Arcticibacter tournemirensis: one gene and its partner. The protein of the gene in region 2 interacts with the protein of the main gene of each other region in a pairwise test. Links are inferred from orthologs where the notes say so. Each region holds a gene or a part of one and is shown on either strand. Other genes may lie near its edges.

What was found.
Region 1: the proteins of dprA (region 2) and recA interact in binary tests that used the Bacillus subtilis proteins (3 or more experiments, as listed by UniProt). The link is inferred for Arcticibacter tournemirensis from one-to-one orthologs.

The regions. Positions count from the first base shown.
Region 1 is NZ_VFPL01000001.1:1,319,735-1,325,872, reverse strand. What follows is about bases 606-3,581. They hold recA (recombinase RecA), read left to right. Parts: upstream 606-1,580; coding sequence 1,581-2,582; downstream 2,583-3,581. Other genes in these bases: BDE36_RS05640 (FimB/Mfa2 family fimbrial subunit), read right to left, coding at 2,660-3,544; nth (endonuclease III), read left to right, coding at 726-1,373; BDE36_RS05655 (hypothetical protein), read left to right, coding at 606-710. Outside these bases: BDE36_RS05660 (RNA polymerase sigma factor), read left to right, coding at 1-429; more of BDE36_RS05655, read left to right, coding at 510-605; BDE36_RS05635 (undecaprenyl-phosphate glucose phosphotransferase), read right to left, coding at 3,656-5,044; BDE36_RS05630 (PAS domain S-box protein), read left to right, coding at 5,269-6,138. UniProt on the Bacillus subtilis protein: Multifunctional protein involved in homologous recombination, DNA repair and competence.
Region 2 is NZ_VFPL01000001.1:4,561,630-4,569,324, reverse strand. The notes cover bases 2,758-5,563. They hold dprA (DNA-processing protein DprA), read left to right. Parts: upstream 2,758-3,508; coding sequence 3,509-4,618; downstream 4,619-5,563. Other genes in these bases: BDE36_RS18945 (glycosyltransferase family 9 protein), read right to left, coding at 5,191-5,563; BDE36_RS18950 (SixA phosphatase family protein), read right to left, coding at 4,599-5,096; rsmG (16S rRNA (guanine(527)-N(7))-methyltransferase RsmG), read left to right, coding at 2,869-3,501; BDE36_RS18965 (RNA polymerase sigma factor), read left to right, coding at 2,758-2,879. In the rest of the region: tRNA guanosine(34) transglycosylase Tgt, read right to left, coding at 1-952; BDE36_RS18970 (glycosyltransferase), read left to right, coding at 1,153-2,277; more of BDE36_RS18965, read left to right, coding at 2,268-2,757; more of BDE36_RS18945, read right to left, coding at 5,564-6,150; BDE36_RS18940 (DNA polymerase/3'-5' exonuclease PolX), read right to left, coding at 6,163-7,695. UniProt on the Bacillus subtilis protein: Protein that helps load RecA onto ssDNA during transformation. Binds cooperatively to circular ssDNA, is able to bridge different segments of DNA. Favors the loading of RecA onto SsbA- or SsbB-coated ssDNA and formation of RecA-DNA filaments.

The sequences.
Region 1 (6,138 bases), 3.2 Mb from region 2 along the record:
GATACCTTTATCAAGGTAATCAAAACATTAAAGACAGGGAAGTATAACGAAGAAGGAAAGTTTCTTCCATGGGTTCTGCGTATTGCGCACAACCTGGTGATCGACTACTTCCGGAAAGACAAACGCACACCGCTCATCACAAACGGCGACGGCTTTGACATTTTTGATGTTCTTGGTTTCCACGATGAAAGTACCGAGGAGCGGATGGTTCGCGAGCAAACCCATAAGGATTTGCGAAAGATGATCCAGATGCTTCCGGCAGAACAGAAAGAAGTATTGATAATGCGCCACTATGGCGACATGAGCTTTAAAGATATTGCCGATGTCACACAGGTAAGTATCAATACAGCCTTAGGCCGTATGCGGTATGCGTTAAATAACCTCAGAAAGATGCTCCACACCAGTGATCAGAGTGTCAGAGTGAGTTAAATTCAACAAAATTTTCAATACAATGAAATAAATGCATAAGCAATGCCGTTCTATTTGTAAACTGCTAAACGGCATTGCTTATGATACATTTTTCTACTCTCCCTTCAGGCTTGTTTCCGGCAGAGGAAATGGAATACCCCTTATCAGAAACCCTTACTAACGAAGACGAACGGTTCTTTAATTCTCTGAAAGCGCGGCTTAACGAGTCGATGAAAGAACCCAGCCCGGAAACTATAGAACGGATCATGGATTACTCTTCGAGATTTACGATGAAGGAGTAATTATTATCTTTATGCATGCTAAAGAAAGATCGTTTTAAAGCGTTCGTAGAGTACTTTTCAACTCATCAGCCGGATGCAAAAACAGAACTTCACTACACAAACCCTTACGAGCTGCTGGTGGCAGTGATTCTCTCGGCCCAATGTACCGATAAACGGATAAATCAAATTACACCGGCTTTGTTCGAACGCTTTCCGGATCCATATACCCTGGCTGCATCTTCCGTGGAAGAAGTATTTCAATATATCCGGACCGTAAGTTACCCAAATAACAAAGCAAAACACCTGATAGGAATGGCCCGTATGCTCACAGGCGAGTTCCAGGGGATAGTACCCTCGTCAATAGAAGAACTTCAAAAGATGCCGGGCGTAGGTCGTAAAACCGCCAATGTAATTGCGTCTGTGGTATATCAGGCACCTGCAATTGCTGTAGATACGCATGTCTTCCGTGTGGCCAACAGGCTTGGACTGACTCAAAACGCCCGAACTCCCCTTTCCGTAGAAAAGCAACTAATGAAGTATCTGCCTAAAGAGACACTTGGTCGTGCACACCATTGGCTTATTCTTCATGGCAGATACATATGCGTTGCCCGCAGGCCAAAATGTGAAATCTGCCCCATAAGCTGGTTTTGCAAATACTATGAAATAGCGGGTAGTAGGTTGTAGGTTGTAGGTTGTAAATTTATAATAGCAATCCAGAACTCAAAATATTATTACGTATTTTTGATTAGTATTATTTCATAAACATGAAACAAACAACACTCAACTCGCAACCTACAACCTACAACTCGCAACCCGCAACTCATAACTCATAACTAATTTTATTAGCATTCAAAATAAATAACTATCTTTACAAATCAATAAACTAAATAAATGAGCAACGCAAGTGCAGATAAATTAAAGGCGTTACAATTAACGCTGGATAAACTGGAAAAATCATATGGTAAAGGCGCAGTAATGAAATTAGGCGATACTGCAGTAGAACCTCTTGAATCCATTTCAACGGGCTCAATAGGTCTGGATATAGCGCTGGGTATCGGCGGACTTCCTAAGGGACGTGTTATCGAAATTTACGGCCCGGAATCATCTGGTAAAACCACCCTTGCCATTCACGCCATTGCAGAATCACAAAAAAAAGGTGGAATCGCAGCATTCATTGACGCCGAGCATGCATTCGATAAGTTTTATGCCAGCAAGCTCGGAGTAGATATAGAAAATCTGCTGATTTCGCAACCCGACAATGGCGAGCAGGCGCTAGAAATAGCCGACAACCTGATTCGCTCGGGAGCAATAGATATTATTGTAATAGACTCAGTCGCTGCTCTCGTACCCAAAGGAGAGATCGAAGGCGAAATGGGCGACTCAAAAATGGGATTACAGGCACGCCTGATGTCACAAGCTTTAAGAAAGCTAACAGGTACCATTTCAAAAACGGGATGTTGCTGTATTTTCATCAACCAGCTTCGCGACAAAATCGGCGTCATGTTTGGTAATCCCGAAACGACAACCGGCGGTAACGCATTAAAGTTTTATGCGTCAGTACGCCTTGATGTTCGTCGCATATCGCAGATTAAAGATTCCGAAGAAGTTTCAGGAAACAGGGTAAAAGTAAAGGTTGTTAAAAACAAGGTAGCGCCCCCGTTCAGACTTGCCGAATTCGACATCATGTTTGGTGAAGGTATTTCAAAAGCGGGCGAAATAATCGACCTTGGAGTAGAATATGAAATCGTTAAGAAGTCGGGATCATGGTTCAGCTACGGCGACACCAAACTGGGGCAGGGTCGCGATGCTGTAAAACAACTACTGCTCGATAACCCCGACCTCATGGAAGAACTTGAAACACGGATTAAAGAAGCTGTTACAGCACATGTTTAACGATCAGTTTAGCTGAACATTTGAAAAAAGAGGCTGCAGAATTTCTGACAGCCTCTTTTTTTTCACCCTTATTCACTTCAAAATGGCTTAGCTATAGGATCGCCCCATTCTGGATTAACAGACACCGGAAATTCTCCTGACGGCATTGCAAAAACCTTCCCATAGAGGATGGTCTTCCTGTTCTTTTCGCACTTTACATTCTGCACCTTTACACCTTTTATATACTTCTTAGCAGAGTCGTAACAATATATTTGCACTGATAGATCTGAAACAACATTCAAAATACACATTCCCATTCTGGGGTTATTCCGATCGTCGTCGCTGCTGATCACTTTAGTAAACTTCTTCGTCGCAGGGACTGTTCCAATCTGAACAGACTCGGAGGCAAACATAAAAACATCCGCCTCATTTTGCACGGTGACGTCAATGCTCGCCACTTCGGCAGGCAGGCTTTCCTCTATACTTACTTCCATATAAGAGCTTACCCGGTCGAGAACAACACTCTGGCTCAGATCATCACTCCCAACCGTTATTGAAACCTTCTTAAAAAACAGGTCGTCATCCACAGCCGCAGATAGCGTCTTAGAAGTCGAAAGGGCAGTTGTGCCGCCAAAAGTGTTGTTGTAACGGCTACCTACTAAAACAACAGAATAAGTGCCCGCCGGAACCTGGTCCGTAATCTTCCCGAAATTGGCGTCGGTATCCGCCTGTTTCAAAGAATGAACCAGGTTACCGTCCTGCCCATAGATGAAATAATTCAGAAAATGAACATAATCTTTTAAAGGAACCGGATCTGACGAAATAAAACCGCCATTCTTGGTATCTGTGATTATCTGGCCGAACCCGTTTAACGTTAGGGTAAGCGAATGAAGATCGGACTCAGAAGAAGGGTTGTTTTCAGTCTTCTTACAAGAAGAGAAACATAATAACACGATGATGAATAATAAAGAAACTACTTTCACGGCAAGTCATTTTCCTGAAAATAGCATCATTCAACACCAACCTGTATTAAAAAAAATAAGAAGTTGATATTAATCAACTTCTTAAAAAAAAATTTACTTTATGGAAAAAATTTAATATGCGTTCTCTTCTCCTTTAAAGATATTGATCACTGTCATAAAAATGATCTTAATATCAAGCATAGCGCTCCAGTTTTCCATATACCAAATATCATGTTCCACACGTTTCTCCATAAGACTTGGATCTTCAGTTTCACCGCGATAACCATTTACCTGAGCCCACCCGCTAATGCCCGGCTTTAGAAATTGTCTTACCATATATCTGTCGATAATCGCACTATACTGCTCAGTATGTTTAAGCATATGAGGCCGTGGACCAATAACACTCATATTACCCAAAAGAACATTAAAGAACTGAGGCAGCTCATCCAGACTAGTTTTACGAAGAAACTGTCCGATTGGCGTAATCCGGGTATCATCCTTACGGGCCTGCATTTTATCACTTTCATTGTTAACGCGCATGCTTCTGAACTTATAGCACCAGAAAGGCTCGTTATTCCTTCCGCTCCGCAACTGTTTAAAAAACACTGGACCAGGGCTTTGCATCTTAATAATGATAGCAATAAGCGGAACAAGCCAGCTTAAAAGAAATACCAGAACAAACGTAGCAAAGACCACATCGAACGCTCTTTTTCTAAAGCGGTTCTGGATATTTTCAAGAGGTTCATTCCGTAAACTGATTACCGGAAACTCACCCAGGTAGCTAACTGTAAAAGGTGCGGCCAGGGAACCACTCAGATCCGGGACAAATTTCAGTCTCACACACTGTTTTTCAGCCTCCTCCAGCAAATACTTTGCTTCTGTCATCCTCTCAGGGGTCAACGAAACATATACATCCTTAATACCCCTGCTGGCTGCATCCGCAATCTGTTTGCAGGTAGAAGGCATGAGCCCCCCATTTTCATCAACATATAATGTTTCCTCATCATGCAGAAAGCCTTCGAACTTAAAGTTCTGACTCTTTTCAAGAAATCCCGCAAGACGAAGCCCTGTATTGTTCTTACCAAGAACAGCAACAGGGCGGCTCACATTAAAATGCCTGAAAAGCATAAATTCAAAAACAGTGCCCGTAAACCGGCTCAATAGAAATCCAAGAGTAACAACCGCATAAAATGCGAGGATAAAGCCCCTGGAAATACTATCGTCATTAGAGAATGTAATATAAAAGACGAACAATACCGCATGAAATGCTACCGCTTTCCAGGTAGCCCTGTAAATATTCACAAGATGCTCAAGAGTAGCGTCGCGGTACATCCCAAAAAGACTGGAAGAAAAAAACCAGATCAGATTACTTACTAAAAGGTAATTCTTATAGGGATAGCTGAATAATTGCGTATCAAATCCAAAAAGCAGATAATAAGCAAAAAGGAACGCAAGATTCACAAAAAGCACATCTGTTACAAGCAAAACAAGACGTAGTAGGTACAAGTAACGAGTTTGCATCGGCGTTAATTTTTGAGAGTTATTAATTATAGCAAAAATAACAAATTTTATCAACACAAGGCACTTTTGTTGATTTTTTTTAAATAAAATAATTTACTTAATATAATCTTAACAATTACAATCCATCATTAAGTGAGCAAAAGCACAAATTAGGCCCATTCATATAACTTCTTGCGAACCTTATTCCAGGCTTCCCGTATAAGCTGAAAAGTAACGCTTTTCCAATGATCAGACGTCTGCGGTTTATTAATTATCAGAATTTAACCATCCTTTATTTTGTATGTGGTATTCTCTGGATCCTTTCCACAGACTTTCTAGTATCGAGCTCTGTAAAAGCAGTTTCCAACGAAACCCCGTTTGCAATCCATTCATTCAAGGGGCTGCTGTTTATTTCCGTTTCATCCCTGTTCTTCTATTCGGTTAGTAAAAAAGCAACTACAGTTCAGCGAAAACTAAGTGAAGTAATGCAGCTCGGATTGATGGGCACGTTCGAAATTGAAGTAAACAACGGCCGGGTACTGCTTTCCGAAGAAGCGGCCACAATCTACAACATAGCACATAGGGTAACAACTATTGATCAGATACTTTCCAGACTGAACGCCGCAGAAGCGGCAGAAGTCAGAAAGACGCTGTCGTCCAAACTGGAGCATGGCACCATATACAATTTCATTCACGAACTTCATCTCTCTCCGGGACTAACCAAACATGTTAACGCGAGCTTCCGGATAAAAAGAGTAAAAGGAAACTCTTTCGTTGTAAAAGGAATTCTTCAGGATATCACCAGATTAAAGGAACTCGAAAACAAACTCAACAAAAGTTATATCGAAAAAAACCGCCTCGACATCATACTGGAGAATATCAGGACCATGGTGGTTATAACAGACTCCGAACGAAAAATCTCCTGGGTGAACAGGGCATTTGAAAATAAGCTGGGATACTCCCCCGATGAGGTAATCGGGCTGTGGCCTGCCGATATACTTTATGGCGAAAAAACCTCAGCGAACATGCTTACGAAAATTGAAGAAGCAGTAAAACAAAAAAAACACTTCACCGTCGAGTACGATATATATAAAAAGAACGGGGATACCATGTAT
Region 2 (7,695 bases):
AGTAAGTAATATCTGCAAAAAGATCACTGCCGGGACCAATGGGGGAGAAGTCGTTCTTCCACTTTTCGTTCCGGATATTTATGACGCCTTCGCTTGTAAAAAGCATGCCGTTGCGACCATTCCGGGTAGGCATTACACAATCGAACATATCAACCCCCAAAGCAATGTTTTCGAGGATGTTTACCGGTGTCCCTACTCCCATGAGATAGCGTGGCTTGTCTTTAGGCAAGATATTGCACACAAGGTCAGTCATCTCGTACATCTCTTCGGCCGGCTCACCTACCGATAAACCGCCTATAGCGTTCCCTTCCCGTTCAAAAGAAGCGATCACCTCTGCAGATTTTACGCGCAGATCTTTATAAACCGAGCCTTGTACAATAGGGAAGAGTGTTTGGGAATACCCGTATTTTGGTTCTGTAGAGTCAAACCGCTCGCAGCAGCGTTTTAGCCACCTGTGGGTCATGTCTACCGACTTGCTTGCATAGTTGTATTCGCAAGGATAAGGTGTACATTCATCGAAAGCCATGATAATATCCGCTCCGATGGTACGCTGTATATCCATCACTGCTTCTGGAGTAAACAGATGTTTTGATCCGTCGATATGAGAGCGGAATGTTACTCCCTCTTCCTTTATTTTTCGTACTTCTGTAAGTGAATATACCTGATACCCGCCGCTGTCGGTGAGAATGGGTTTGTCCCATCCATTGAATTTATGGAGCCCTCCGGCCTGTTCAAGCGTATTTAACCCCGGTCTTAGATATAGGTGATACGTATTTCCTAATATAATCTGTGCTTCTATATCTTCTTTCAGCTCCCTCTGATGCACGGCCTTTACGGAGCCGGCGGTGCCCACTGGCATAAAGATAGGAGTTTTAATAGTCCCGTGGTCCGTGCTAATCTCGCCCGCTCTGGCCTTAGAAAGCTTATCTGTTACTTCTAATCTGAATTTCATTTTAACACGCAAAGGTAGTTAAAAGCTTTCAGCTTTTGGCGTTGGCTTTTAGCAATTGGCAGTTAGGTATCAGCGATCAGCAATCAACTTGCAGCTCTCAGTACTAATATCTCATATCTCACATCCCATCTCTCATAACCCATAATTCATAACCCATTCAGCTGCCTTTTGCTTACCTTTGCCCAATAAATTATACACCATTGACTGATTACGTATTTTTATTTGTTTTTATACTATTACAGGCCGCTTTTATTATTCAGTTATATTTTATCGTGATGATGCATGGGCGGTTGCGCTCATATAAGAGGACAGACCCGGCTGACAGTGAGCACCCGCAGCTTCCTGTTTCTGTTATTATATGTGCCCGCAATGAGGAAAAGAACCTCGAAGAGAATCTTTCGCTTGTACTCGAGCAGGACTATCCTTCTTTTGAAGTGGTAGTTGTAAATGATTGCTCTTCCGACGATTCAGATCTCGTGTTGCGGCAGTTGTCGCAAAAATATCCGCATCTTAAGGTGGTGACTATTAAGGAACACGATCGCTTTAAACACGGGAAGAAATTCGCTGTTACTTTAGGTATAAAGGCGGCGTCAAACGAACATCTGTTGTTTACAGACGCCGATTGTCGTCCGGCAAGTGCAGAATGGATAAATATGATGCAGCAGAATTTCGTAAAGAATACGGAGATTGTTTTGGGCTACTCGCCATATTTCAGGGGGAAGGGCTTTCTGAATGCTTTTATACGGTTTGAAACTTTTAATACGGCGATAAATTACCTGTCGTTCGCCCTTGCAGGACACCCTTATATGGGCGTAGGCCGTAACCTCAGTTATACTAAATCGCTTTTCTTTAAAAATAAAGGTTTCGCCTCTCATATACATATTCCGTCGGGAGATGATGACCTGTTTGTGAATCAAAATTCCACCAGGGAGAATACAGTCATAGAAATCCGTCCCGAAAGCCAGGTATGGTCGTGGCCAAAAAGAACCTGGTCTTCTTACTGGAAACAAAAGATTCGCCACATGGGCGCTGGCAAAGCGTATAAGAAGAGCGACAAAGTAATCCTGTCTGTGCAGGCAGCGTCTGCCGGCTTGTTTTATTTATTATTGTTTGTCTTGATTGTTTTGAAGGCGCAATGGTGGATGCTTTTAGGGATTTACCTCGTGAGACTGCTTGTTCAACTGATAGTTTATTATCCCACTGCAAAAAAATTAAATAATAAAGACCTGCTCTGGTGGTTTCCGGCATTGGATTTGTCTTATAATTTTTTTATTATCGTGTTAAGCATTATTTCTTTATTTAAGAAAAAAGTCAAATGGAAGTAAATCCAAGTTTTTCGGCCAATGCGGTTAATGACTTTAATCTCGTTATACGGGCAAAAGAAGGTGATCAGAAAGCGTATGCCGATCTTATGCAGCGGTATAAGGACTCTATTTATTTCATGGCGCTGAAGATGGTGAATAACAAGGATGATGCTATGGATCTAACTATTGAAACCTTCGCCAAAGCCTTTGAGAATATTGAGAAGTATAAACCGGACTTTGCCTTTAGTACCTGGCTTTTCCGTATTGCCACGAATAATAGCATTGATTTTATCCGGAAAAAAAGAATAAACATGGTTTCCATCCATACGCTCACCGACGAGGGGGAGGAACGACAGCTGGAGATCAAATCGGATGTGTTAAATCCAGAGGAAAAATCTATAAAGAAGCAACAAAGCGAGGCCATCAAACTTATTGTTGATAAGCTTCCTTTGAGATACAGAACTCTGATTATGCTGCGATATTTCGATGAACTTTCTTATGAAGAGATAGCACAGCAGCTCGACCTGCCGTTAGGTACAGTGAAGGCCCAGTTGTTCAGGGCGCGCGATCTGATGGCTAATATTTTAAACCGAAGGAAAAAAACCAACCCAAGTGACTTCTGACATTATTTATCACTACTTCCCTGGTCTCAGCACGGCACAGAAAGAACAATTTGACAAACTTGAGGAGTTATACATCCTATGGAACGCCCAGATAAATGTTATATCCAGAAAAGATATTGAAAGTTTATATCTGCGGCATGTTCTTCATTCTCTTGGAATAGCTAAAGTGATGCCGTTTTTGCCGGGAGAGAAGGTGCTGGATGTAGGGACTGGCGGAGGGTTTCCGGGGATACCATTGGCCATTTTGTTTCCCGAGACCACATTCCACCTGGTAGATTCTATTGGCAAAAAGATTAAGGTGGTGAACGAAATTTCGAAGGCGGCAGGATTAACAAATATTAAGGCAAGCCATGCCAGGGCGGAGCAGATTGACGGGAAATTTCACTTTATAGTGTCGAGAGCGGTTACTCGTTTAGGTGATTTTTATCCCTGGATACGGGGTAAATTTGAAACGAAGTCGGGTAATGTTTTACCGAATGGCGTGTTATACCTGAAAGGAGGCGACCTGGAGGAAGAGATTAAAGAGAGCCGCTTAAAGCAAGTTAAGTTGTTCTCTTTAAGTTCTTATTTTTCAGAAGATTTCTTTGAAACAAAGTTTGTAGTTTATTTCCCTGCTCAATAGTTGTTTTATGCCTTCCTTATATGAAATAGCGCTTACCCTTATTCCGGGAGTTGGAGTGGTAACAGCCCGCAATCTACTGGATCAGTTCGGAGATGCAGAATCTGTATTTAAAGCGAAGCCTGCTCAATTAATGGCAATACCTGGTGTCGGACCTAAAACTGCCGGCAATATCCACGCAAAAGATTGTTTAACACGAGCGGAAAAGGAGCTTGCTTTCGTCGAAAAGTACAAAATCAGGATGCTTTTCTATACGTCAGAAGAATACCCTTCGAGACTGCGAAACTGTTATGATGCCCCGGTTTTGTTGTACTACAAGGGGAATGCAGATCTCAATAGCAGCAGGATAATCAGCATAGTTGGTACACGGAATGCAACTTCTTATGGGAAAGAATTAACGGACCAGTTGGTGGCTGATCTGAAGAAGCACGATGTTGTTGTGATAAGTGGCCTTGCCTACGGCATTGACGGAATAGCGCACAGGGCTTGTTTAAAGCAGGACATTCCTACCGTAGGAGTGGTAGGACATGGGCTCGACCGTATTTACCCCGCCCAGCACCGGCCTTTAGCCGAAAAAATGATGAGCAATGGAGGGCTGCTCACCGAGTTTCCATCAGGGACAAATCCCGACAGGGAGAACTTTCCTAAAAGGAACCGCGTTGTAGCGGGACTTGCCGATGCAACGATCATTGTTGAAGCCGCTGTGAACGGAGGTGCGCTGATTACTGCGGAACTTGCTAATTCGTATGATCGCGATGTGTTTGCATTTCCAGGGCGTGTTCAGGATGAATATTCTTCGGGATGCAACTATCTGATAAAAACCAACAGGGCAAACCTGATAACTGGCGTCAAAGATATCGAATACCTGATGGGATGGGAGGTTGAAGAACAACAGGAACAAAAACAACTCAGTCTCCCCCTAAATCTCTCTGTGGAGGAAAAGAAGGTTGTTGATATCCTGATGCAGAAGGGTACTATAGCTATTGACGAAATCTCAATCCTTGCACAGCTGCCTCACAGCAAACTTACAATGATTCTGCTTTCGCTCGAAATGACCGGAATTGCAATTGCCCTGCCAGGTAAAATGTACAAGTTATCTTTTACTCCGCAACATTCTTAGGATAATCATACAGTTTCTGGTCGCCTGTCCAGTAACTAATCATATCCCATTGGTCGAAAGGAAAATGTATAAGCACCATTCCACATGTCGGGATATTGTATATATCACTATCGCAGAGATTAACGGCAAGGTTAGTTAGACCGGGGTTATGGCCAATCAGTGCGGCGAAGTGATGTTTATTATCAAGCGAGTTAATGATGTTTAAAAGAGTTGATGAGGAGGCTTCGTAGATCTGTGGCTCTTTTATGATTGCGGATCGTTCAATGCTAAGCACGTCTGCAAAGCACTCTGCTGTAGTTAGCGCACGTAATGCGGGGCTTGTAACTAATATTTCGGGAATCAACCCTGCTTTAAGTAACCTGCCCGCCATTTCAGGAGCATTTTTTTGTCCCCGCCTGTTAAGAGGCCGATCAAAATCTTGTAATTCAGAATTTTCCCAGTCGGATTTGGCATGACGAACAAGAAGTATTTTTTTCATCCGGATATTAAAAAGACAGCCCAAAACCGGGCTGCACAATTATAAGAAAATCTTCTTTAGAAAGAGTCCCTATGACACTAAACGGTATAAGAAATTAAATAAAATCAGCTATTTTATTGAGGTCGATGTCGTACATACATTTAAAGTGCCCGAGCGGGCACTTCCGCCTGCCAAACTTCGAACAGGGCCGGCAGGGGAGAGCAACGCCAGCTTCGTAAACTTCGTCGACATGATATGGCTGAACCCCGAGCAGTTCGGGTACTGTACTACCCCAAATGGAAACAATGGGTTTATTAAAAGCTTCGGCAATATGGGTAAGACCGGTGTCAAAGCCAATTACTTTGTGAGCGTTTTTAACGAGATATACCGATTCGTTAAAACCGATTGTGCCGCAGGCATTAAAAATCTTTAATCCTACTGCTTCTGCTATTACCTCAGCGTTTGCAGCTACATCTTTTCCACCTAATAGTACAACGGGAAAATTCAGTTTTCGACAAAGTTCAATTACCTTCTCATTAGGCATCCTTTTGGTAAAATGAGTGGCTCCAATGATAAAAGCAATATACTGTTGCTGGTAACCGGGAGGAAGCAGTTTTTGCAGGTCAAAATCACCCTGCAGAAAATAGTCAACGGGAAGATTATCATTCTTCACGCCAAGGAATTCTACCGTTTTAAGGTAGCGGTCTACAAGGTGCACCGGCTTCACAAGATTAATTTTGTACCGGATGGCGAGCCATTTTTTCAACCGTTCCTTTTTGTAAGTAGACGATTTAACGCCCAGCTTCAGCTTAACAATGGACGAACGGAGTGTATTGTGAAGGTCAATAATATAGTCGTATTTTTCTTTCCTGAGGTCGCTAATCGTTTCATCCAGGGGCGATTTTAGTAAAAAAAGCTTGTCGATATAAGGATTGTTATCGACTATAAAACTAAAATTGCTCTTGGTAAGATAGTGCAATTCAACGTCCGGCAGCTGTTGTTTAATACAGCGTATAACTGGAGTAGTGTAAATGATGTCGCCTATTGAGCTGAAACGAATAACCAGTATTTTCAATTTTTTCCTTCCTTAGTTAACCAACTTTCTGTCCTTGAAAAAGCTGCTGATTTCATCAAGGTTCAGGATATTCAGGCAGTTCCCTGAAGATAACCCTCCTTTTCGGGCAGCAAGTACCCCATAGCGGCTATCATTAAATCCTTTATTACTGTGAGCGTCGGGGTTGACCGAAAGCATTACGCCTTTTTCAATTGCATATTGATGCCATCGCCAATCCAAATCTAAACGAAGCGGATTTGCATTTATTTCGATTACCACTCCGTTCGCCGCACATGCGTCAATTACCTTTTTGAAATCTACAGGGTATCCACTCCGCGAGAGAAGTAAACGCCCTGTTGGGTGCCCTAAGATAGTTGTATAGGGGTTCTCAATCGCTTTAATAAGTCGGGACGTAGCCTTTTCTTCCGACATTCTGAATACAGAATGTATAGAAGCTACCACAAAATCGAATGTCGCAAGAATTTCGGGAGAATAGTCCAGTGATCCATCGAACAGTATATCCGATTCGATCCCTTTAAATATTTTAAAAGGTGCAAGCTGCTGATTAAGCTGCGCTATTTCCTCGTGTTGTGCCAGTACCCTTTCCTCACTCAGTCCTTTGGCGTAGAATGCTGTTTTTGAATGGTCGCTGATGCCCAGATATTGTAGTTTTAGTTCATCACGGCAATATTCGGCCATTTCTTTTAACGTATTTACTCCATCGCTCCAGGTGCTGTGGCAGTGCAGCATTCCTTTAAGATCGGCATACTCCAATAGTTGAGGTAGCTTCTCTGCTTCAGCCAGGCTGAATTCTCCCCGGCCTTCCCGTAATTCGGGTTCTATAAAAGAGAGCCGGGCTTTACTGTAGATTTCTGCTTCATTGGCAGCTGCCGGTATATTATTATCGAGACGTTTGATCAGTTCGTCTATATGTTCTGAACTTCCGGTTTGTATCAGCAGCTCTTTTACAAAGTCTGCTTCATTACAAAAAGAAATTTGAAGCGATATTCCTGCCGGACTCACTGCTACGAGTGCATTTTCTTTCCTTTCGGTGACCGCCAGCCCGGGTATTTCATTTATTTTTTCGTAAATGCTATCGCTAAGCGGAATGGCAATCAGTACACCAATGTTGTCAATAATCTCACATTTTCTGCGGTAAGGACCTGTAAAAGAGATTTGCCGGGAAGGGAACAGTTGTTTAAGCCGGGCCAGCAGTTGTTCTGCCAGTTCGTGAACGTGAGCATATAAGAAACGACCGCTGCTAGCCATCTTGAATTCAATGGCCTTCTTTATTTCCTCCTGAGTTTTAAGTCCGAAACCTTTAGCTTCAATCAGGCGGTTCTCATTGCATGCGTACAATAACTCCCCCAAATTTTCTATTTCAAGGTCCTTCCAGATCACCAGTATTTTTTTAGGACCAAGGCCTTTGATACTCATGATTTCAATTATTCCCTCTGGAGTCCGGTTCCGGAAGTCCTCCAGTTCCTGCAATTCTCCGGTCTGTAACAGCTCCCAAACCTTTGCCGACGTGCTTTTACCAATGCCGCTAATCTTCTCGATCTCGGC